DNA from 2 places in the Listeria immobilis genome. Region 1 is predicted to be linked to the other one. Evidence: riboswitches for the same ligand, from Rfam matches in the RefSeq annotation. Region 1 holds a riboswitch; the other holds the start of a gene.
The links. A riboswitch is a leader RNA that binds a small molecule or an ion and turns the genes downstream of it on or off. The one in region 1 is predicted to bind S-adenosylmethionine.

Region 1 (12,628 bases):
TCCCTCATTCTCCGCCAGCATAAAGCCATAACAAATCAGCTGTGCCCAGTGAAGTGGTCGAAAATTTTCAGTAATTTCCTCTATAGCCGTCTCTGTTGATTTAATTTCATCTATTATTCGTTCATTTATAATTCCATCCGCACGTCCATCCAATGAGAAAGCCACACCAGCAACAGTTCGGTCGAGTTTCAAACTAACTTCCGCCTTATATTCATCGCCTGCTGATTTTTGGAGTAATTGATGAATCTTCGTCCCTTCTAACGCTCGATCAGAACTTGTCATTCGGCTATCTATACTACCACTTCTAAGAACAAATTCTACTAAACGCCGAACAGAAATTTTCACCGTTTTCATCAAAAATCCTCCTTCATCATTCTTTTGAATTATACCATAGAACTGGTGTTCGTTACACTTTTTATTGTTCCTTTAAAAACACACTTTTCCCTGTGAATCACTCACTCATTTCTAACTAAACGAAGCCATGTCCCTCTTTTCCACCTTTAGGAGACACAGTTTATTCACATTTTAGAAACATCTTCCTAAAAAATAGTACCTAGCTAAGAATTTATAATTTGTTCTTTCTGGTACAATAATATGTGTTGAGATGAAAAAATGGAGGAGCATAAAATGACAAAAAACCTATACAATTATCAAGAATTTATTAGGCTTTCTAAGGAAGGTAAGATTGAATATAAAGAAATCGAAATACCCAAAAACGCCAGCTTACTAACACAAAAAGCTGACGTAAATAAGTATATTTATCTTATTGTAAAAGGTTATGTTTCTGTGTTTTCAATTGATCCTACTTCTCATTCAAAAATTTATTCCATTCAAAGCGGGGGTTCATTTTTAAATTATTTAACCTTACTTGATGATTCATCCAATAAGTTTACCTTCAAAACTCTATCAAAATGCACCTTATACCAATATTCTAAGGAAAATATCATTTACTTTCTATCCATGTTTCCAGAAAATTTTGGTTTTCAATTTTTCATTATGAAGAATCAAGCCACCCACGCTTACCTCAAAAGTATAGTAGCTAACTGTTCCGCATCGAATAAACTTATAGTCGCTTTTAACAACATGGCACTTCTTCATGGCACACCAATTAATGACAACAAAGTTATTCTCCCTCAAGAAATTAAAACGAGTTATCTTCTTTCCTATAGCAACCTATCCAAAAGCTGTTTTTACAAAGATTTAACGGATTTAAAAGCAGCTAAAACAATCGAAAAACAAAATAAAAATTGGATTATTACAAGTGAAGAATTAAATACTCGTGTTAAGGAATTTCAAGAAAGCTGGTAACGCGTTATTTTCTTGCTACCTTTAGACCAATTGTGACAACAATAAAAATTAAAATAAACATTAATGTAATCGTTGCACCTGGCGGGGTTCCAAATTGATACGAGGATACAAGTCCAAAAAACATTCCTAGCATGCCAATAAAAATAGCGCTAATGACACACATAAAAAAAACTTTAGATATACGCATCCCAATTGCAGCAGGTAGTATTATAAGTGCTGATACAAGTAACGCTCCTGCTATCGGCATAATAAAAGCAATTGCAACCCCTGTCACTACACTAAATAATAATGAAATTAAACGAACTGGTACTCCTTCAGAGATTGCAACATCCTCACTAAATGTAAGCACAAACATAAAACGTTTAAATGCGAGAAATAAAATAATAATTGCTATTCCTAAGATGAGTAATATTTGTACTTGCGCCTTACTTATCGTTACGATGGAACCAAATAAGTACTGTTGTACACTTGTTGTAATTCCCCCTTGGTCTAAACTCATTAAAACTAATGCAACTGCAAGACCTCCCGCCATCAGTATCGCAATCGATAATTCAGAATAAGTTGAATAAATTCCGCGCAAATATTCAATTCCAAGCGCTGCAATAACCACTACAATTAAAGTTGTCACATTAGGATTCACATTTAAAACTAGGCCAAACGCCACTCCTGCAAGCGATACATGCGAAAGTGTGTCCGCCATAAGGGACTGCCTGCGAATAATTAAAAATATCCCTAAAAGCGGTGCAATAACCGCAATAATCATGGATGCTTCGAAGGCTCTTTGCATAAATCCATAGAAAAACATTTCCATGAAACATCCTCCCTTCTTACAAGCCGAATGTGCTTATCCGCGTATCCTTCTAATTCTTCACTATCATGTGTTACCATTAAAATTGCTTTTTGATGTACTCTCGCCTCATGTCGCAATAACTCATAAAATCGAATTTTGCTATTTTTATCCATCGCGGTTTGAGGTTCGTCTAGAATTAATAAATCCGGATCCATCGCAAACATTCTTGCTAAACAAATTCGCTGTTTTTGCCCTCCAGATAATTCACCTATGCGTTTATTCCTAAAATCCCACATTTCTACAGAATTCAGTGCTTTTTCAACATGTTCATGGTCTTTTTTTGAAAGATGTTTAAACCACTTTCCATTTGGAAAACGACCTGACCTCACCAATTCAATGACTGTACTTGGAAAACCTGCATTAAATGAAGCTATTTGTTGCGGGACATACCCTGTTAATAGTCTTCCACCATCGACATTCTTTTTAGCAAATAAAATCGAACCTTGATCTGGCTTTAAAATTCCCAAAATAATACGGAGCAGTGTTGATTTAGCTGCTCCGTTTTCCCCAGTTAGGATAATAAATTCTCCCGCATTCACTTCAAAAGAAATATTTTCAAGAACTGGCTCCGTTTCATATTTAAAACGAACCTTATTTACATTAATATATGACATTTTATCGCTTCCCTATTTAATTGTTTTTTGCAAAGCTTTTAGATTTTGCTGCATGTAAGAGATGTAGTCCATTCCTTTTTCTTGTTGTTCTGTTGTTACTCCTTCAATTGGGCTTAGTACTTCCAAGTTTGCGCCTGTTTCATTTGCAAGTGTTTTCGCTACTTTTGGAGAAGCAATTTCTTCAAAGTAAATCGTTTGTATATGATTGGCTTCTATATACTCTTGTAATTTTGCCAAACGCGCTGGACTTGGCTCTTGATCCGGTGATAACCCAGCAACTGCCACTTGATGTAAACCATATTCTGCAGCTAAATATTGGAAAGCAGCGTGTTGTGTTACGAAATCTCGCTGTTTTGCTCCTTTAAAAGCAGTTTTATATTCATTATCTAAGGCTTTCAATTTATCTATATATTTTTCTGCATTGGCTTCATATGTAGGTGTATTCGACTTGTCTGCTTTTGCTAACCCTTTTTGGATATTGACAACTTCTGCTTGTGCTAGGACTGGACTTAACCAAACGTGCGGATCATGTTCATGGTGATGTGCCGCTTCTCCGTCGTGCTCATGACCTTCATGCTCCTCGCCTTCTTCTATTCCTTCTACTAGCTGAATTCCTTTACTTGCATCTATAACTGTCAACTTTTTAGAATCTAAACTTTTCAAAACGCTTGGTACCCATGTTTCCATATCTGCACTATTGTATATAAATACATCCGCTGTTTCTATGTTGGCAATATCTTTAGCACTTGGCTCATAATCATGTGGCTCTGTGCCAGCATCAATTAACATTTCAATTGAAGCATTTTCACCTGCTACATTTTTGGTAAAATCATACATTGGATAAAAAGTTGTTACTATTTTTAGTTGTTCATCCTTAGCTTCATTTGCCCCTTCATTACTCGTTCCACAACTAGCTAAAAGCAACACACACGCTATAATACTAAATAAAAACGACCATTTTTTCATACTATTCCCCCTCTATTCGTAATGATTACGATTTATACCACATAGCTATTCTAGTCACTTGTTTGGCGATCGGCGTAAAACGTAATCATTCTTATTTGCAAGAAATATCTTACCATTTGATTTTTTATGCGTCAAGCACTTCTTTTGCAAATCATTAATTTGACTTATCTTATCGGAATACTTATAATAACCTTAAATACTCATATAAAAGGGGAGAAAATTATGCACCATTTTAAAAAAGCACTGCCTATTATTGCCATTTTGACCATACTTTTACTAACAGCCTGCGGAAATGACTCTAATAAGTCGGCTGAAAAAACTTCCCCGAACAAAATTAAATTTCTTGAAACCAGTGAATTACTGACTTTAAATACAACGTCTGAAGAAGATTTTGCAAGTTTCACCGCGCAAAACCAGGTCTTTGAAGGCTTATATACACTCGATCAAAAAGATAACTTTGTTCCTGGGGTTGCTGATGGAATGCCCAAAATCAGCGCCGACCAAACGAAATATACTATTAAACTAAAAGAAAATGCTAAATGGTCTGATGGATCACAAGTAACTGCCGATGATTTTGTCTTTGCTTGGCGACGTGCTGTGGACCCTAAAACAGCGCCAGGCTACTCAGCGCTATTTAAAGATTCTATTAAAAATGCAACAGAAATCAATGAAGGCAAATTACCTGTAACTGATCTTGGGGTTGTCGCAACTGATCCAACGACTCTTGAAATTACATTAAAAAAACCTGTTCCTTACTTCATTTCACTGCTTTCTTTTGAAACATTTTTCCCACAAAAGGAAAGTTATGTGAAGGAACAAGGCGATAAATATGGTACAGATAGTGAGCATACTTTGTACAATGGTCCTTTTGTAATGAAAGATTGGGGCGGAAATATTACCAATAAATGGACTTACGCTAAAAACGATACCTACTGGGATAAAGATAATGTGAAGGTAGACGAAATTGATGTTCAAGTAGCAAAAGATATTAATGCCGGTGTCAATCTTTATAACACTAACGAGGCTGATCGTGCGCCACTTTCGGGTGAGTTCGCTAAACAATATAAAGATAAAAAAGATTTCCTAACTGAAAAAGACGCGTTAATAAGTTATTTGCGTATGAACCAAAAACGTGACGGAAAAGCGACACCACTTGCTAATAATTCTTTACGTCATGCGCTTAACTTGTCTGTTGATAAAAAACAGTTAACAGACCGCATTTTAGGCGATGGGTCTTTCCCAGCAAACGGCCTGCTTCCAAAAGATTTTGTTCAAAATCCAACAACGGGTGCAGATTTCCGAACAGATAGCGGGGACCATTTAGTTTATAACAAAGATGAAGCATTAAAATATTGGAAACAAGCGCAAAAAGAACTTGGTACGGACAAAGTGACCATTGAACTGCTTGGCGATGACCAAGAAACTACTAAAACTGTTTTTGCTTATTTAAAAGCACAGTTTGAAGATAATTTACCAGGTGTGACTATTAAAGTGAAAAATATGCCATCGAAAAGCGCAACACAGCTGACTTCTGATGGTAACTATGATTTATCACTTGCTGCTTGGATGCCTGATTTCAAAGATCCTTGGACATACAGTAGCCTATTCTTATCAGATTACTTTAATAACCATATGAGCTATAACAGCCCCGAATATGATAAACTAGTTAAATCAACTGACACAACACTTGCAACAAAACCAGAAGAACGTTGGAATGCATTTGTCGCTTCTGAAAAAGTCTTACTAGATGACGATGCAGCGATTTTACCTCTTTATCAACATCAAACCGCAGTACTGCAACGAACCGATATTACAGGTGTGCAAAAACATGCTTTTGGCTCACCTTATAGTTATAAGTTTATTGAAGTGAAAAAATAGTAGAGCAAATTAAATCTACCAAAAAACAAATAAGGCTTCTATCCAAAAATCGGAATAGAGACCTTATTTGTTTTCATCTATACTAGTATAATTTGCAGTTTATAAGATAAGCTTTTCGGCCCTACATTATGATATATTGTTCCCTACTTAGTATTGAACAAATTACCATCCGACGTTTTTAAATATATTGCATACATAATTAACGATACAACACTTGCCAATACTGCGATAATAAATGCCGGTTCTACTAATTCAGTAATGTAAGTACTTAGTATACTAAATGCAAATGTGCTAAATCCAAACAGTGGTCTAACTGCCAAATTTAATAAACCAAACACTAATACTAACAGCCCAATAAATGGCACGATTTTATTAGTCCCTTTTTGAAATCTCGGAATAAAAATAGTAATAATAAAACCTAGATATCCTATAATAATAATTGGTTGCATCCATATTAATTTATAAGCAGGCTCATAAACTAATTCAAACGATTCTGCATCCACACCGCTTGACATCCATGGAAAGAACAAACAAATTACTGCTATTCCAAAAAAAATAATACTTAATAATCTATACAATAATCACACCTCCCTAATTGGAGAATAGCACAGAACAATCTAAGTAAAAAGCCCCATTTACCCTTATTAACTACTAAAACACCATTAATTTAGCGTAATTGCTGCACAATATATATTGCATGGTTTCAGAAAAAATCGCACAATTAGAGCTGTTTTTCACAATTTTTGCACATTAAATTAAAAGTCACGAAATGTTCATAAACTAGACTAGTCTTATATAATTTTTCAATCTTCTATTAGCAAAAACGCCAAACTAATTAACGTTTTGTAATGTAGGGTGATGAATAAAGTTGAATATTCATACATCATAAAAGATTAAAATTTAGATAAAGATGTATAAAAATAGAATTATTCTTAGTAATTATAACTTGAATCGTTACGTTCCTCATAAAAAAGATTTGGTTATTTCCCGCAAAAGAAAAAACCAAATCCGTATTTTAATATCTACGCGATAACCCTTTTCTAAGTACATCACCCAGCACATTAAACGAAAGTATCGTCATTAATATTAATAAACCTGGGAAAAGTGCCAAATAACTGGCTTCTCCAACATAACCTTGCGCATTGTTCAGCATGCTTCCCCATGAAGCGTTTGGTTGTTGCACGCCAAGCCCTAGAAAACTTAGCGCCGACTCGGTTAAAATTGCTGTCGCTACATTTAGAGATGCCGCTACAACTATTGATGGCATGGCATTTGGAATAATATGCTTAAACATAATATGGAAAAATCCGCCACCCGCTGACTTCGAATACAAAATGAACTCTCGCTCTTTTAGAGTTAGTGTTTCCGCTCGAACAATCCGCGCTACTTCCATCCAAGACAACAAACCTATAATAATAATAATATTGGAAATCCCTGGTTTTAAGTACGCATTTAAAATCATTAATAAGAAAAATGATGGAATCGACATAAAAATATCTAAGAAACGCATCACCATGTTATCAACAAACCCGCCAAAATAACCACTTATTGTTCCAGCAAATGTCCCAACAACAATTGCAATCATCATCGCAAACACACCAACTAAAAGAGAAACACGACCGCCATATAAAACACGTGTTAAGTAATCTCTCCCATGATCATCCGTTCCAAACCAGTGCGATGCGTTTGGTGGCATTAGTTTATCTTGAATCGAAAGTGCATTAGGGTCATAAGGCGACAGGAATGCAAAAACACAAGCAACGGTAATAAAAATCAATACTCCTGTTGCAAAAATAGCGCGGCGGTCGGATAACATATAACGCCAAAAAGTTCGTTCTCTCGTAGCATGAACCACTTCCGCATCTCGCTCAAATTCCTGCATTGTTTTTTTCGAAAAGTCTAATCGCATCATGCATTCCTCACCCCATTTCCCTAATCCGCGGATCAACAATCATATAAGCTAAATCAGCTAGTAAATTTCCAATAATTAATAAAAGTGCTGAAAAAAGTGTAATTGCCATAATAACCGGATAATCTAATTGGAAAATCGCATTAATGCCAAGCGATCCCATTCCCGGCCACGAAAAGATGCTCTCGGTAATAAACGCTCCTGTAATTACTTGAGGTAGCGACATTCCAAGCAAAGTTATAACTGGAAGCAAGGAATTTTTTAAGACATGATGTCCCATTACTTGTACTTTAGAAAGCCCTTTTGCATAACCAAATAATACATACTCTTCTTTTAATTGGTTAATCGTATTGGACCGAACGTAGCGGTAATAGGCCGCACATCCTTGGAAAGTCAGCGTAATGACTGGTAAAATCGCATGTTCCGCCATATCCCAAAATGAATCCACCCCAATCGTTCGCATTCCTAGACTCGGAAGCCACCCTAATTGAATTGAAAACACATCAATTAAAATCATCCCAAACCAAAAAATCGGAATCGAAATCCCAATATATGAAATTCCATTTAGTACTTTATCAATCCAAGTGTTTTCATAATTCGCCGCCACTAATCCAAGCGGAATGGACAATATTAGCGTCAAAATAAGGGAAGTCCCTACTAAACCAAGTGTCGCTGGAATTCGCTCTAAAATTTGTTGTAAAACTGGTTGGCTATTAATAATTGAATAACCTAAATTCCCTTGCAACAAATTCCCTAGCCAAATAAAGTACTGCATATAAATCGGCTGATCAAGCCCTAAACTTTGTCGAATTCGCTCTACATCATCGGGATTCATATCAGGCGTAACAAATGAATTTACCGGATCACCGGGTGCTAATTTTATAAGTGCAAAGGAAATAATTGAGATAATAAATAGCATCGGAATAATTTGCAGTACGCGTTTTGTGATTGTTTTTAGCATAATTTATCTCCTATCTAAAACACAAAAAATGACAAGTAAAAATCTGAACCCACCAAAAATAACTTGGCAGGTCAGATTTTTTATGAATATTTTTTAGCTATTATTCCGTTAAATATAATTTAGATAGATCACGGAACATTGTTACTGGTTGCGGTGTTGCAGCTTTTTGTCCACCATAACGGCTATCAAGTGCGAGTACTGCATTGTCATATGAAATTGGGTAAATTACCGCATCGTCCGCAATTGTATTTTGAATGTCTTCATACACTGCTTGACGGTCTTTATCATCCGCTGTAACGGCGCCTTTTGCCCAAAGTTCATCCAAAGCTTTATTGTGATAATTGGCATAGTTATAAGGAGCATCACTTAGGAATAAAGATTTATATGCATCTGGATCATTCCCCATAATATAACCATTTAAGGCGATTGAGTAATCCGCATTTTTACGGTCAAGTGTAATATTACTTAGTGCATTTGGATCAGTTGGTTTTAAATCAAGTGTTACGCCAATTTCTTTATACTGTTGTTGCAGGTAAAGCGCAATGCTCTCTTGAGATTTACTGTTATTTAAATAATATACGGTTAATTTTTGACTAGTATCAAAACCACTTTCTTTTACTAGTTCTTTTGCTTTAGCTATATCTTGCTCATATGTTTCTACTTTATCAGTAAAATATTTTGTGTTTTCTGTTAGGAAGGAAGACGCTGGTTTGGCATATTCATCCGAACCATACGCTGCTTCAATGATTTCCTCGCGATTAAGCGCATAAGATAACGCTTGGCGAAGTTCTTTTGATTTCAGAGCAGGTTGATTTTCATTGAAAACTGCATAACTCAAACGGTTTTCAGGATAAGTGATAATGTTTACCGCACTAGCCTTTTCTACTTTATTTCGCTCAGAAGGTTGTATTGATTTTAAGTTGATTTCTCCATTTTGAAGTGCTAAGTTTGCTGAATTTTGATCTTTGGTAATTCGATAAGTGACTTTATCTAGTTTTGGTTTGCCATCAAAGTAATCGTTGAATCTCTCTAAGGAAACGTATTCGCCTGCTTTATACTCAACAAATTTATATGGTCCGGAACCAATTGGCTTTTTATTTTTATCACTTTTTTCGATATTTTCTACCCCTTCAAAAACATGTTTTGGAATAGGGAAGAAAGTTTTAATTGTATTTTCAAAGGCTGGAGCAACAGTTGGTAAAGTAAATTTAACTGTTGTATCGTCAACAGCTTCTACTTTTACAGGTTTATCGTCAAAAACAAAATTCCCACGATTAGGGCTGTTTTGTTTTGTATCTAAAACGGAATCTACTGTAAATACTACATCATCTGCAGTTAGCGGTTTTCCATCGTGCCATGTTAAACCATCTTTCAATTTTACAGTATAAGTTAGGTTGTCATCTGAAATATCTAAGCTTTCCGCAAGCGCTGGTTTTCCATCAGCCTCCCAAAAAAGTGGTGCGTAAACAGCTTGTTGAATAGTTAATGTTACTCGGTCAGAGGCATAGTTTGGATTGATAACTTCTGGGTCTCCTGCCACTCCGATAATAATCGATCCGCCATCTGTTGCTTTGCCAGAACCGTTTGCTTTATCTGAGCTAGTACCAGAACCTCCGCAAGCAGTCAGCACCAAAGCAAAAACTGAGATAACTGCCACTAATAAAAATTTCTTCATCTAACAAAAACTCCCCTCTTTAGCGCTAATAAAATAACGCTTCTTCTGTTTTTTGGTCAGAATCGAAGCGCCTAATTGTAAGCGACTACTTATCTGCCAGAATGTTACTTCTGATCGGAATTAGCATAGAACTTGCGCTCCGCTGCTGGGTTTCACTGGGCCGAATCCCTCCACCACTCTTGATAAGAAATTGTATCACTATTATTCCTATACGTTTACTGTGAATTAAAGATACACTGAAATGAAGGAGATGTCAAGAAGAGAAATCCAATATTTTTAAAATATTCCATAAAAAAAGAGACTAGGCTCAAAACCTAGTCTACTTATTATTACTTATCAGCTTGTACCGCTTGATACTCCGGCTTTTTCGAAAACTCAGATTTAGCAAATGGACAAAGCGGAATAATTTTCTTACCTTCTATTTTTGCTTTTTCTACAGCACGTTTCACCAGTTCTTGGGCGATCCCTTGACCACGAGCTGCATCGTCCACACCCGTATGATCAATAATAAACATATCTTCCCCTGTTGGTACAAATGTTACCTCACCAACCTCAACACCTGCATCATTTACCGCATAAATTCTATTTTCGCCGTCTTTATATTCCATTTTACCCCTCCTATTTCTCTATATATTGAAGTGCCCCGCTTGGACAAGTGTTAATAACACGTTTTACTTCTTCTTTTGATACGTTATCTGGCATTATCCATGGTTTTCTATCTAAATCAAATAATTCTTTGTTTCCCCTTACGCAATTTCCTGAATGCTCACAAACATTTGTATTAAAATAAACATCTATTTCTTCCCCGTGATACTTACGATAACCACGTTCTAAAAGTTTTTCCTCACTCATCTGCTTACCTCCTTCGCATAAAATAATCTTCTTTTAGTATATTCCTCCTAACCTACAAAAGAAAACGTTTATACTTGACCTTAAAAAATCACTATCAATCATTGACTTTCAAGCGAGTTCTTGAAATAATAAAGATATTTTATAAATGTAAATTAAATAGAAGAAGGAGTGGAGATAATGGCATTTTATTTTGAAGAACCGTCCCGCACATTTAGTGAGTTTTTGCTCGTTCCTGGCTACTCATCAGCAGAATGTGTACCTACTAATGTTAGTTTAAAAACACCTATCGTAAAGTTTAAAAAGGGTGAGGAATCAGCAATTACAATGAATATTCCGCTTGTTTCCGCAATTATGCAAGCTGTTTCTGATGATAATATGGGGATTGCCTTAGCTACAGAAGGCGGAGTATCCTTTATTTTCGGCTCACAATCTATTGAAAGTGAAGCGGCAATGGTTTCACGTGTAAAAAATCATAAAGCCGGCTTCGTTATTAGTGATTCCAACATTAGCCCAGATAAAACTCTTCAAGATATTCTGGATTTAAAAGAAAAAACAGGTCATTCTACCGTTGCAGTGACAGAAGATGGTACTGCGAATGGTAAATTACTTGGGATCGTAACCAGCCGCGACTATCGTATAACACGAATGAGTCCTGACGAAAAAGTAGCAGATTTCATGACTCCTTTTAATAAGTTAGTTACAGCAAATAAATCCACCACTTTGAAAGAAGCAAATAACATTATTTGGGACAACAAATTAAATGCCTTACCTCTTGTTGATGATAATGAGCACTTAGTTCATATGGTGTTCCGTAAAGATTATGACTCCAACAAAGAAAATAAATTAGAACTACTTGATTCCTCCAAACGTTACGTTGTTGGCGCTGGTATCAATACACGTGATTATGAAGAACGTGTTCCCGCACTAGTGGAAGCTGGCGCAGATATTCTTTGTATAGACTCTTCTGAAGGCTACTCCGAATGGCAAAAACGCACATTGGATTATGTGCGCGGCAAATATGGTGATTCTGTCAAAATTGGTGCTGGAAACGTGGTGGACCGTGATGGGTTCCGCTATCTAGCTGATGCTGGCGCAGACTTTGTTAAAGTTGGAGTTGGCGGAGGATCTATTTGTATTACACGCGAACAAAAAGGAATCGGTCGTGGACAAGCAACTGCACTAATTGATGTTGCCAAAGCACGTGATGAATATTTTGAAGAAACTGGTGTGTATATTCCAATTTGTTCTGATGGCGGCATTGTTTACGACTATCATATGACACTGGCTTTAGCAATGGGTGCAGACTTTATTATGCTTGGTCGTTATTTCTCTCGTTTTGATGAAAGTCCTACAAATAAAGTGAATTTAAATGGTACTTACATGAAAGAATATTGGGGTGAAGGAGCTAACCGAGCACGTAACTGGCAACGTTATGACCTAGGCGGCGATAAAAAACTTTCCTTTGAAGAAGGGGTAGATTCCTATGTCCCTTATGCTGGTTCACTAAAAGATAATGTAGCAATTAGTTTAAGCAAAGTTCGTTCTACAATGTGTAATTGCGGAGCGTTAAATATCCCTGAACTTCAACAAAAAGCTAAAATAACACTCGTTTCCT
Region 2 (12,628 bases), on a different contig from region 1:
CTATCCAAGTAACTGGGGAACTAAAATTCAATCAAATCCCAACATCCTTTTCGTTTGAAACAATCTCACTCCAAAATCAAAAAAATATCGCTAAACGAAACGATTCATTTGCCATGTCAGTACAAGATTCTAGAGGAAGTGGCAGTAAGTTTAGGGTTACAGCAGCAATTAATTCGCCATTAACTTCAACAACGAATAGCGACCATACTTTACCAAACGGACTTATTTTTGTTGATGGAAATGGGGAGAAAACGACACTTTCGAATGAACCAGTTACCGTTTTTACATCAAATGGCGCAGAAGAATTAATTGTTCCAGTTGATTGGGAAGAAAATCAAGGTATTCTGGTAGAAGCGGACACCTCTGAAGCTTATGCTGATGAAGCTTATGAAACAACGATTGAATGGACTTTAACAGATGCTCCGTAAAAGTTACAATAAGCTAATGTTATTATCCAGCTTTTCAATGGTACAATCTTTCGCTAGTTAAAAAATAAAAGAAACCTTCTTTGAAATGACCCCCAAGAGTAGACGGGAAATCTAACTTTTGGGGGTATTATATTGTTAGCTGATGTTACATCTAAATAGCTAGTGCGCTTAATTTATTTACCATGACTATTTAAAAGCACCTCACGATATGGAAAATAGAGAAGCGTTATTTTTCTATTACTTGAAAAAAATATCAAAACCGCGAAATTCTTTCCAATTATTGGCAAAAAAGGACTTTAATGAATATGTAGAACGGTTTATTAAGCAAGCTAGTGCAATTAATTGCTATTTACTATAGAAAGCGAGTAGAATAACAATAGGTATTATAAACATACCAATACAATACTTATGATGCGAGAGGGGTACAACAAATGAAAAAAGAAAAGACCGTGTTAATTATGAATTTCGATGAGGAAAGCATTTCTTATCAAGCTTTTTCTGAAATGAAAAGATTGCACCAGGAACGTAAAATTATTGGCTACCAGATGGCAGTCGTAAAACATGAACCTGGGAATAAACTTGAAGCACAAGATTTTCTTGACTTTACCGGTGCCGACAAAAACATGAAAGACAGCCTTATTGGGATGTTAATCGGTATTCTAGGTGGTCCATTTGGTATATTAATCGGCTGGATGATAGGTGCAATTGTAGGTACAACAAGAGATGCTGGCGAAGTGAAAAATGCCTTAACCATATTTGAAAGAACATTAAAAACTATTCCAGAAGGATCAACAGGCGTTATCTTAATTGCAACAGAACAAGAACTAGGAAATGTAAATGATGTTGCTATTAATGAGTTACACGGTCGAGTTCAACGCATGGACGAAGCTATTGTAGCCCAAGAAATCAAAGAAGCTCAAGCAACAGAAGGACAAGCAAAAGATTCTGCTAAAAAACATTGGTTTAGTAAATAAGCAATAGGAAAGAGGATAGAGCAATCTATTCTCTTTTTGTTTTAATCTAGTAAAATTCGGGAACTATAAACAAGATAATTACTTAAATATGTCCAGAAATCATTTTTCTTTTGATGGTAACGCTTTATTTTATGAAAGCTATTTTCATAAAATAAAAAACGTGCTACAATGAACAAGTTGTGATTTTCACAAGAATAATTCTTTATTTGGAGTTGAAGTAATTTGGATGTAGAAAGCAGTCCATTAATGCAGAAAATTGACTATAGTACGCGCAAAAAAATTGATTTAGTAAATAATAGTATTCTTCGTTATATTGTGCGCGCTATGCTAGCATGTTTATTCTTAACACTAGGGACCGCTGTTGCTGTAATGATTGGTGATAAAGTGGATCATTTTGCACCAGGTCTTGGAAAAATTGTTTATGCATTTATGTTTAGTTGGTCACTCGTAATGATTATCTATATGAATGCGGAACTTGGAACGTCTAATATGATGTATATGACAACAGGTGTATATCAAAAAATAATCAAGCCTGGTAAAGCATTGCAAATTTTGTTCTTATGTATTATTTGTAATTTACTTGGTGGGATTTTGGCAGGGTATTTAGTATCCCTAACGTCCGCATTCCAAAATTTACCAGCAGACCACTTTTTGTTTACCGCAGTAACTGGTAAGCTTGAAAAAGCGCCACTCGAGATTTTTGTCGAAGGTATTTTCGCAAATATAGTTGTAAATACCGCCGTGCTTTGTACACTGCGAATGAAAGATGATGCTGGAAAAGTAATTGCGATGATTTTCATTATTTTCATCTTTGCATTCTTAGGATTTGAGCACGTTATTGCCAACTTCTCTTCTTTCTCTTTAGCGTTTTTTGCTTCTGGCGGAACACTTGCTGCAATGACAGTAGGAAATGTTTCAGTCAACCTCGTACTTGCGCTGTTAGGGAACTTTGTAGGAGGAGGCCTTGTAATCGGTTTAGGATATGCTTGGCTTAACCGTACAAAATCAATTTATAAAGATTAATAAAAAAAGCTAGCTCAAACTTCTGAGCTAGCTTTTTTAGGTGTTTTTACTGGTAAATTTGCTAAAAATGACCGAATTAATGGTTCGAACTTAGGTAATTCTTTTTCCACTAAAAATGCGTCATGACCATATTCAGAAGCAACTTCATGATAAGTAACTGGAACGCTCCATTGTTTTAATAGCTCATATCCACGGCGTAAATCATGGATTCGAAAAAGTTGATCCGTTGTAATGCCAATTAGCAAATACGGAATTTTTATTTTTGAAAACGCTGGGAGGTCATCCTTATCAGGAGCAGTAACATCGAATAAATCAATCGCTTTCGTTAAATATAAGTAACTATTTGCATCAAACCGTTCTACAAAAGTATCACCTTGATATTGCAAATAAGATTCAATTTGAAAATGTTCTTTGGAAAAGGCAGCTGGTGAACTTTCGGCAACTGTGAATCGTTCGAAACGCTTTGAAAATAATTCGCTCGTTCGATAAGTCATCATGCCTACCATTCTAGCTGTAGCAAGACCGCCTTCAGGTTGACCGATATAATTTCCTCCATTAAAATCAGGATCATTTAAAATTGCCATCCGCATGATTAAATTATAGCCAATTGCGTCAGGCCCAGCAGCAAGAGGGGATGCGATATTAATAATACTATCAGTAATATCCGCATAATCAATGGCCCATTCTGTAGCTTGCATCCCTCCCATAGATCCACCAATAACCGAAACAATCCTTTCAACACCTAATTGCTCTAAAAGCTCACGTTGAACTTTAATAATATCTTTAATTGAAAAACCAGGAAATTGCAGTCGGAAAGGGTCGCCAGTTTTTGGATTAATGGAAGATGGTCCAGTTGTACCACTACATCCCCCAAACACATTCGTACAAACCAAGAAATATTTATTAGTATCAATAGTTTTTCCAGGTCCAATATAATCATCCCACCAACCAGGCGCATCATCTTCATAGTGCTTGGCTGCATGTGCTGTTCCAGTGAGAGCATGTTCTAATAAAATACAATTATCCCGAGATTCTGCTAATGTTCCGTAAGTTTCATAGCCAACTAAAACAGGACTTAAGGTTTCTCCGTTTTCAAGTAGAAGAGGACTTTTTTGAAATAGTTCTTTTTGTTGTAGGCTCACTTCTCTTCACATCCCCTTAAATTTGCTCTAGTGCATGTGTTAAATCTTGAATAATATCATCTGCATTCTCAATTCCAATAGATAGACGTATTGATTCCGGTTTTACCCCAGCAGTAAGTTGTTGATCTTCGCTTAACTGTTGATGAGTCGTGGAGGCTGGATGAATAATAAGCGATTTTGCATCTCCAACGTTTGCTAAATGGGAGAATAGTTCCACCGACTCAATCACTTTTTTCCCAGCTTCATAACCACCTTTAACGCCAAAAGTGAAAATAGATCCAGGACCTTTTGGTAAGTATTTTTGCGCTAAATCAAAATATTTATTTTCTTTTAGGTTAGGGTAGTTAACCCACGCAACTTTTGGATGGTCATTTAAGAAGTTTGCAACTAATTTTGCATTTTTTACATGTTGTTCTAATCGCAGGGAGAGTGTTTCTAAACCAAGGATAAGTAGGAATGCATTAAAAGGTGATAGTGCTGCACCTGTGTCGCGTAAAAGTGAAACACGTAGTTTGGTAATATAAGCAGCCGCTCCAACATCATTTGTGTAGGATAAACCGTTATAACTGTCATCTGGAACAACTAATTTTGGGAACTTACCATTTGCCCAGTCAAATTTGCCCGAATCAATTACAGCTCCACCAATTGCAACCCCATGACCACCGATGAATTTAGTAGCTGAATAAACGACAATATCAGCTCCAAAATCAAACGGACGATTTAAATAAGCGGTTGCGAAAGTATTATCAACAATAAGGGGGATATTAGAAGTGTGCGCAATGTTTGCCACTTTTTCAATATCAACAATATTAATATCTGGATTGCCAATTGTCTCAACAAAGACAGCCTTCGTATTTTCTTTAATGGCCTTTTCAAAATTTTCTGGTTCATTTGGATCTACAAAGGTAACTTCAATCCCAAATGTTTTAAAAGTATGAGAGAACAGTGTATGTGTACCACCATAAAGTGTTGCTGCTGCGACAATATGATCACCAGAACCAGCAATATTTAAAATGGAGTAGGTTATAGCAGCCATTCCAGAAGCTGTTGCAACTGCACCAATACCGCCCTCAAGTAAAGTTAAGCGTTCTTCTAACACAGCGGTAGTGGGGTTCATAATTCGCGTATAAATATTTCCAGATTCTTGAAGACCAAATAAAGCTGCTGCATGCTCTGGACTATCAAAAGTGTAGGAAGTTGTTTGGTAAATAGGAACGGCTCTAGAATGTGTATCCCCGTCTGGTGTATGTCCTCCGTGTACTTGAATTGTTTCAAATTGATACTCATTACTCATAAAATCCACTCCTCTTTTAATATGTATTTACTTGTAATTCCAATCAAAAAACCTCCCTAGCAGTATATAAGCCGCCAGAGAGGATAGAGTTTCCTAAACTTGGATTTCCGACTTATCTTTCAGAATATACTGCTGGAATTAGCACCGTGAAATAATATTCCGGTTGCTAAGGCTTCAAAGGGCCAGTCCCTCCACCTTTCATGATAAGAAAATACGATTAAATTAAGTTTTATATTACGCTGGATGAATGAAATTGTCAACTATCTGTTTATTTTATTTGATTTACGGCCAATAATGTGTGAGTTTTGTGTCTATCAATAAATTTAAGTTAAATTTTGTTCGAGAAAAGTGTTTAATTTTTTATTTTTAGGCTATTATAGATAAGTCTAGTTGAATTTCATCAAAAATGGGGTCGAATTAGAACAAAAAATTGGGAGTTGAAAGACATATGAAAACTTTTACACGAATTCTTGTTTTATTAGCAGGGATTGCAATGATTGCACTAGGGATTTGGTTTTTATTCCATCCGGGGATTTCTTTATTAACCTCAACATTAATGTTTGGCTTCTTGCTACTTATTTCTGGTATTTTTCACACAGTTTCTTATTTCTCAGATAAGAAAATGCAGAAAGTATCAGGTTGGGTGCTAGCTGATGGTATTTTATCTATTTTATTAGGTTTCTTGCTATTATTTAATGAATTTGCAGGTGCAGCAACACTTGTATTACTGTTTGGTATGTGGGTACTATTTGCTGGTATTATGCGTACGATTGGTGCGTTTACCGCAAAACAAAACAATGTACAAGGTTGGGGCTGGATTTTAACAATTGGTATCATTGGTATCATTGTTGGATTCATTGCACTTTTCAATCCAGTTGTTTCGGCAATTGGTATCGTACTTATCGTTGGTATCTTCTTCATCGTTCAAGGTATCAGTGCTATTGCAACATTCTTCTTTATTGGAAAAACCAAATAATAAAAAAACGAACCCAGTTGTTTAAATTGGGTTCGTTTTTTTAATGAGTTAATTTCTAATGCAAAGATAAGCAACTACCTAAATTACTTAGATAGTTGCATTTTTGTTTATGCGTGTTTTTTACGTAATGTAATAACCGTTCCGCTAACTAAAAGAAGACCAATAAATGCGAGCGGAAGAGAGTTTGTATCTCCAGTTTTTGGTAATTTTTTAAATGTCTCTTTTTTGTTTGAAATTTTAATCTTCGGCTTTACTTCTGACTTCGGTGAGTCTGGAGGGGCAGGCATAGGTACTATAGCAAGTAGATTGTTATATTCATTATAGCTATAAATGACTTCTTCACTGTAGTCAAAAGAGTAATTATAGGCAACTAGACTATATTTATCTCCTGATTTTAGTGGTTTTTCTAAAGTTAAGATAAAGTTTCCTTCTTCATCAGAATAGGCACTCGCAAGTGTATTTCCGTCAGAATCATCCATATCTACAATAACATTAGGTGATGTAGTTCCGTAAATAGTTGAAGCATTGCTAGTTGTTGTATTAATAACTGGTTTTTTTAGTGTTGGCACATTATTGGCAACAAAATATGAGATGGTGGCTTCTCGTGTATTTCCAGCTGAATCTGTTGCGATGATAATTGCCTCTTGATAACCCAGTGTAGTACTAGACGCTTCATGTCCTGGTTTGTAAGCTACTGTGAATTTTCCAGAGTTATCAGAGATTTTTACGAAGGCATCATAGTCTAGCGTATCACCTTTTCGTATTATTAGTAGAATTAGTTGACTTAAAATTGAGGGTGGAGTTTGATCTGTAACAGCGAAAGTGGCAATTAATTCTTCAGATATACCGGCTTTTGTCGCAACAATAGTCGTCGTAAATGAACCTGTTTTTTTAGTGGAAGGAGCGCCGGATTTAAAGCTTAAAGTTACATCAGGCGCAGCATCTACAAACTGCATTGGTGTTGGTTTAGAATCTTGGGCAATTGTTGGTGCGGTCGTTTTTAAAGTTGCTAGTGGTGTTGCAACGTTTACAGTATAGTTAACTGTGAGTTCAATTGATGTAGCATCATCGAAATCTACAACAATAATTGTGGAGTAATCTCCAGCATTAGATGTTTCAGGTTGCCCATTTTTAAAGGTAAATGTTGGATTGTTGCCATTGTCATTAATCGTTACAAAATCACTTGCAACTGGATTAGAATCAATTTCAAATGCAAGCCCTGTTTTTGCAATAACTGCATTTGGTGAAGCTTTTAAATTGTCTTTTTCTTCCGTTGTATTTTTTTCTACCACATCAGGAGTTACGATAGTCTCTGTATTTTCCCCATCCTCCGTATCTGTCGCATAGGCAGGCGTGCTAATAGATAAAGCTAGCCCAAATGCTAAAGTTAGTGCTATCCCTTTTTTTAAGTTTTTCATTAGATGTCCTCTTTTCTTTTTTTTTTATTGCATATTTATTATAACAAGGAGAATATCTGAAAGAAAGCGAAAATAAATCATTTGTGAAATTATGTACAAAGATAGCTAAACAAAAACGTATATTCATTAAGAATACACGCTTTTAAGATAATTATAAATATGACTTATATGTATTAGTTAATTTTTGCTTATGGGTTTCAAAATCGTTTATTCGCCAAGGCTTAGGCGATAAAGCAAGAATTCCTTCTTCCTCCAACTTACGCAAATTCGTCGCGACATACGCACGCGCTAAATTTAAATAATTACCTAATATTTTTTGAGTAAAATAATATGGGATAAGGCATGAACCATCTGACTCAATTCTGCCAAAACGTTCACCACAAGCAATTAATCCCGCTAATACTTTTTCACTAGAAGGTAAGTTAACATATGCTTCTCGTTCTAATATTGGCTGAAGCATATTTTGCATCAATGTATTCATCTGCCAAAAAACATCTGGCGAACTTAGAAATTTACTAAGAACATATTTTCTTTCAAATTGAAAGACACTAACTTCGCTAATAGTTGTATAGTTAACTGGTGATTTTGCGCCACCAAGCATTGTAAGCGTTCCAATCGATTCATTTTTTCCAAGGAAGCTAATAATGCTATCTTCTTTACATGTGTTTTTACTCATAGAGACAACACCATCTCCTATAATATAGAAGTATGTGCTTTCTTCTCCTTCTGAAATAATTCTTTGGTTGCGTCTAAAGCGAATCCTTTTATATGGAAGAACTGCTTCAGTGGAGTCTTTTAACATTTCAAGTAAGTCTGTGTTGTAAAAACTATTTTCCTCATTCAGTAATGACATATACCGAGCCCCTTTTCTCAGTGTTAATCATTATCATTATATAGGAGAAAAGGTAAAATGTGTATTAATGGAGCTTATGATGCTTTAAGTAGCTTTGCTTTAAGTAAACGATCGCGAATAATAATACCTAAAATAGCTGCAAAAACGGCTTTAATAATACCTGGAATTATAAATGGTACCATTCCAGTTAGAAAGGCAGCTGGCCAATCAAGTCCAGTACTAACTTTTAGCCATAAAACACCAAACATAAGCGTAACTAACGCACCTAAAATATTAGCTATAATAGCAAAAGAAACAGTGAATTTTGTTTTTTGAAGAATCCAGCCAGTGAGAAGTGCGCTAAAAATAAAGCCAATAATAAAGCCGCCAGTTGGTCCAAATATAATACCAATTCCAGCAGTCATTCCTTGAAATACTGGAATACCAACAGCACCCAAAACTATGTAAACTATGACAGAAATAGTACCATGTTTCGCACCAAGTATAGTTGCTGCTAAACCAACAGCAAATGTCTGACCAGTAAGAGGTATTGGACCAAGTGGGATGGCAACTTGGGCAAGTAAGGCAATAATCACCGCAAAAAGCGAATCCACCACTAAAAATTTTAACTTTTGATCTCGCATAATAAAACCACTCCTTAAATGTAAACTTATTACCTAGATAGGTTAACATTTATTTAAATAAAAAACAATACTACTTTTTTAAACCAGTACCTTGCATTGAACACTAGTGTATGATAAACTATAGTAGTACTGAATAATATATAGTAGTGGTCGGTTATTACTAGTAGAAAATACTACCGAATGGAGGGACTAGCATGGATGTAAACCCACAATTTAAAAAAGGTGTATTAGAGCTATGTTGTTTATTTTTAATACAGAAAAAAGATTGTTATGGCTATGAGCTAGCAAATCAAGTTTCCAAATATATCGAGGTAGCAGAAGGTGCTATTTATCCTGTACTTAGAAGACTTGTTAAAGAAGAATATTGCTCGACCTATTTAGTTGAGTCAAATGAAGGACCATCAAGAAAATATTATCAGCTAACTGTAAAAGGTGAGATTTACTTAAATGAGCTTATCTCAGAATGGAATAATTTTACTGATAGTGTTGCCAAGCTTTTAACTGAGGGGGAAGCGGAAAATGAATAAACAAGATTTTCTAAATGAATTAAATCAACGTCTAGAATTGCTTGATTCGAAAGAGCGTAGGGAGTTGCTTTCAGATTATCAAGAGCACTTCAGAAATGGGCTAGAAGAGGGTAAAAGCGAGGAGCAAATTGTATTTGACCTTGGAACACCAGAAGAAATTGCAGCAGATATTTTAAATGAGCGCGATATTAAAGAGGAAAAAGTAGAGAACGATTACTATTATGTCCCAAGAAAAAATCAAACAGAAAATAGATCAACAGGAAGACAATTATTAATAGGTGTAGGTTTGTTTTTCTTAGATGTTTGTCTAATTATTCCCATCATAGTTTCGTTATGGGCTGTTTCGATCTCATTATGGGCAACGGTCGGCTCATTTTTCCTTACACCAATACTACTTGGAATAAGCCTATTATTTGGCATGGATTTTGAAATGTATCAAATATTTATTTCAATTGGTCTTGTCGGACTTGGATTAATGCTACTATTTGTTACAAGTTCACTATTTCAATTCACTAAAAAAGCAACAATTGGAATTATTCAATGGCATAAATTTGCAGTAAAGGGAGGCGGAAAAAATGCCTAAAAAACATTGGAGAAGCAAATTATTTTTCGCTGGTTTAGTATTATTTATTATTGGTGCAATCGGCGTTGGGTTTACAATGAAATCTGGAGCAATGATTGAAAAAGGCGAATCGTTGACGAAAACTTGGGATTTAGCGGAATCTGATATTAGTAAAATTACTTTTTCTTCCAATCGTGATACATTAATCGAATGGAAAAAAAGCACTAATGGAAAAAACTATGTAGAGCTTAGTGGAAATTATTCCAAAAAAGATAAAGAAGACATTGAAAAATTAAATGCCACATCATCTAATGGGACTTCTTTTGATTTAACTGTGCCAGAAGAAATGGTTTGGTTTAATTTTGGGAAAATATATGCATATGGAAAACAAACACTCACTGTCTATTTAACAGAAGATACAGAGCTAAGCGACTTACAACTAAAATCAGATTCTGGCGATATGACCGTTTCTAATTTCAAAGCTAATAATTTTGTAAGCTCAACAAGTTCAGGAGAATTAAAAGTAAATAAAATTGAAGCAGCTAGCGTAAAGGCATCATCAACCTCAGGGGATATTGATTTAGTTGACATAAAGGGTGATACAAACGTTGAAACGAACTCAGGTGAAACAAATATCACTCAAGTAACTGGGGATTTAACGGTAGATGGTAATTCAGGAGACGTAACGGTTTCAGGAGTGAAAGCAAAAAACACAAAAATCGCTATAGAGTCTGGCGAAATAGAGCTTGCTAATAGCGAAATTACGGATCTAGCCACATTAACTTCAAGCTCTGGAGATATTTCAACTCTTGATGTAAAAGGAAAAATGCAGGTGGAATCAAGCTCGGGTTCTGTTGAGTTAGAGCAACTTACAAGTAATCTAAACGTTAAAACAAGCTCTGGCGATATAGATGCTTCATTCATAAATGGTGCTAAAGACATTCAAGTAAATACAGGCTCAGGCGAAGTAGATTTAAAAGTACCTGCTAGCTATAAAGCCATTTATGAAGTAAATACAAGTTCTGGTTCAGTGAAAAAACCAACAAGTGATTCAAATACGAAAAATCGAGTTACCATTGACTCTAGTTCTGGTGATATTACAATCGAAAAATAATAAATTCTGTGCGCTAATTACTTTATTAGCGCATTTTTTTATGAAAAAGGGGTAAAGTCAGTTAAACTGTTTTATCAATTTGTGCAAGTGGAAGGAGAATAGGCGATGGACTTTCAGATTAGAAAAGCAACAAACACAGATGCTGAAGCCATTCAACATGTAGCAATCACTTCATGGCACCACACCTATCAAGAATTAATCCCAAGTGAAGTACAAGATGGTTTTTTAGACAAATTTTATAATGTTGAAACACTTCATAATCGTATTTCAGCGACACCTTTTGCAGTTTTAGAGCAAGGAGACAGCGTGATTGGATTCGCAAACTTTATTGAACTTGAAAAAGGAAAAAGTGAGCTCGCAGCATTTTATTTATTGCCAGAAGTAACGCAGCGAGGACTGGGCACTGAACTTTTAGAAGTAGGAATGACTTTGTTTCATGTGCCATTACCAATGTTTGTTAATGTGGAAAAAGGTAATGAAACAGCCATTCATTTTTATTTAGCAAAAGGGTTCATTATCGTGGAGGAATTTACGGAAGATTTTTATGGATATCCGCTAGAAACGATTCGAATGAACTTAAATCATCATGCTTTTGAAGAAGAATAAAAAAATGTCTATTCTAGTTGAATAAATCAATTGGAATAGACATTTTTTTATTTGGTTGCAGCTTTTCCACTGGCGCGATTTCCACCACGTAAGAAAAAGAAAATAATTGCTAAAATAGCCATAATACATCCACCAAGCACGGATATTCCTACAGAAATAAACATACCTGCAACTTGAATAATGCTAAGAATAATGACGGTAACGACAACCCCATAAGCAAATCCCCAAATAGTGAAGGTGAAATAGCTAGCCTTGTTACTAAAACCATAAAATATTTCGCCAAGTGTAGAGGCGACTAAAATAACAGGAGCAGCAAAGAGGATAGCAGAGAAAATGAGTTGTGGCGTGACATTTTCATAAAGAATAGTTTCAATTAAAAGTGCAGAAAAAATACCTAAAACAAAAATAGATAAGTAAGCCAAAATAAAACGCATAAAAAAACCTCCCAAAGTACACTATATTATAGCATAAATTAGATGGTTTGCTTAACAACTAGCCCAATTATCCTCTGAATGCTTTACTATACAAGTAATACCACGAATCAAGTTAAAAAGAAGAATAGTAACATTTAGAACAACAATAAAAAATACACTAGCTAATGACAAAAATGGAACTGTATCCGAACTATTAGTGCTAAACGATACATAATTATAAAGTAGAAAAGCAACAATCATTCCGATAACAAAGGTAGTATGTGTTAGAAGCGCCCATTTAGCATGATGTTTCATTTCTTTGCCTTTTATAGAGAAAAGAAGAATACTAGGAGTGATAATAGGACCAAAAAAAATACTAAAATAACATAAAGCGTACATTATTTTTTTATTAAGCATGTCACATCTAACCTTTCATTGGTTTATATCTATAGTATAGCGGGGAAATAAAAAAGAACCATCGAATTAGGTGACGATTTCCAAATGAAGCTGACAATTTTGTCATATAGGAAAAAACGCCCCTTCGAAAAAATCAAAGAGACGTTTGTTTATATAATTGATTTTAATGACCAAACTTTACTTCGCCATCGTCTATACATTAAAACTGCTCGAACACCCTCATCAATAATATAGGCGAGCCAAACACCCACAAGTCCA

Region 2: it holds a riboswitch for S-adenosylmethionine, as region 1 does, so the genes downstream of both, HCJ45_RS04150 (O-acetylhomoserine aminocarboxypropyltransferase/cysteine synthase family protein) here and HCJ45_RS06300 (ABC transporter substrate-binding protein) in region 1, are expected to answer to the same signal.

Annotation. Positions count from the first base shown of each region.
Region 1 covers NZ_JAASUA010000003.1:308,012-320,639, reverse strand. The annotation lists gene HCJ45_RS06345 (ATP-dependent DNA helicase) at 1-354, opposite strand, end outside; gene HCJ45_RS06340 (Crp/Fnr family transcriptional regulator) at 628-1,308, shown strand; gene HCJ45_RS06335 (metal ABC transporter permease) at 1,313-2,119, opposite strand; gene HCJ45_RS06330 (metal ABC transporter ATP-binding protein) at 2,068-2,772, opposite strand; gene HCJ45_RS06325 (metal ABC transporter substrate-binding protein) at 2,785-3,738, opposite strand; gene HCJ45_RS06320 (peptide ABC transporter substrate-binding protein) at 3,961-5,616, shown strand; gene HCJ45_RS06315 (hypothetical protein) at 5,760-6,194, opposite strand; gene HCJ45_RS06310 (ABC transporter permease) at 6,632-7,525, opposite strand; gene HCJ45_RS06305 (ABC transporter permease) at 7,536-8,486, opposite strand; gene HCJ45_RS06300 (ABC transporter substrate-binding protein) at 8,587-10,161, opposite strand; SAM riboswitch class I at 10,248-10,350, opposite strand; gene HCJ45_RS06295 (GNAT family N-acetyltransferase) at 10,491-10,769, opposite strand; gene HCJ45_RS06290 ((4Fe-4S)-binding protein) at 10,780-11,013, opposite strand; gene HCJ45_RS06285 (IMP dehydrogenase) at 11,191-12,628, shown strand, end outside.
Region 2 covers NZ_JAASUA010000002.1:260,574-273,201, forward strand. The annotation lists gene HCJ45_RS04130 (hypothetical protein) at 1-428, shown strand, start outside; gene HCJ45_RS04135 (DUF4564 domain-containing protein) at 860-1,402, shown strand; gene HCJ45_RS04140 (formate/nitrite transporter family protein) at 1,625-2,425, shown strand; gene metX (homoserine O-acetyltransferase MetX) at 2,440-3,567, opposite strand; gene HCJ45_RS04150 (O-acetylhomoserine aminocarboxypropyltransferase/cysteine synthase family protein) at 3,584-4,861, opposite strand; SAM riboswitch class I at 4,971-5,071, opposite strand; gene HCJ45_RS04155 (HdeD family acid-resistance protein) at 5,310-5,837, shown strand; gene HCJ45_RS04160 (LPXTG cell wall anchor domain-containing protein) at 5,945-7,255, opposite strand; gene HCJ45_RS04165 (Crp/Fnr family transcriptional regulator) at 7,407-8,108, opposite strand; gene HCJ45_RS04170 (biotin transporter BioY) at 8,183-8,731, opposite strand; gene HCJ45_RS04175 (PadR family transcriptional regulator) at 8,926-9,258, shown strand; gene HCJ45_RS04180 (HAAS signaling domain-containing protein) at 9,251-9,841, shown strand; gene HCJ45_RS04185 (DUF4097 family beta strand repeat-containing protein) at 9,834-10,934, shown strand; gene HCJ45_RS04190 (GNAT family N-acetyltransferase) at 11,040-11,540, shown strand; gene HCJ45_RS04195 (hypothetical protein) at 11,588-11,974, opposite strand; gene HCJ45_RS04200 (magnetosome magnetite crystal formation protein family) at 12,026-12,370, opposite strand; gene HCJ45_RS04205 (MATE family efflux transporter) at 12,520-12,628, opposite strand, start outside.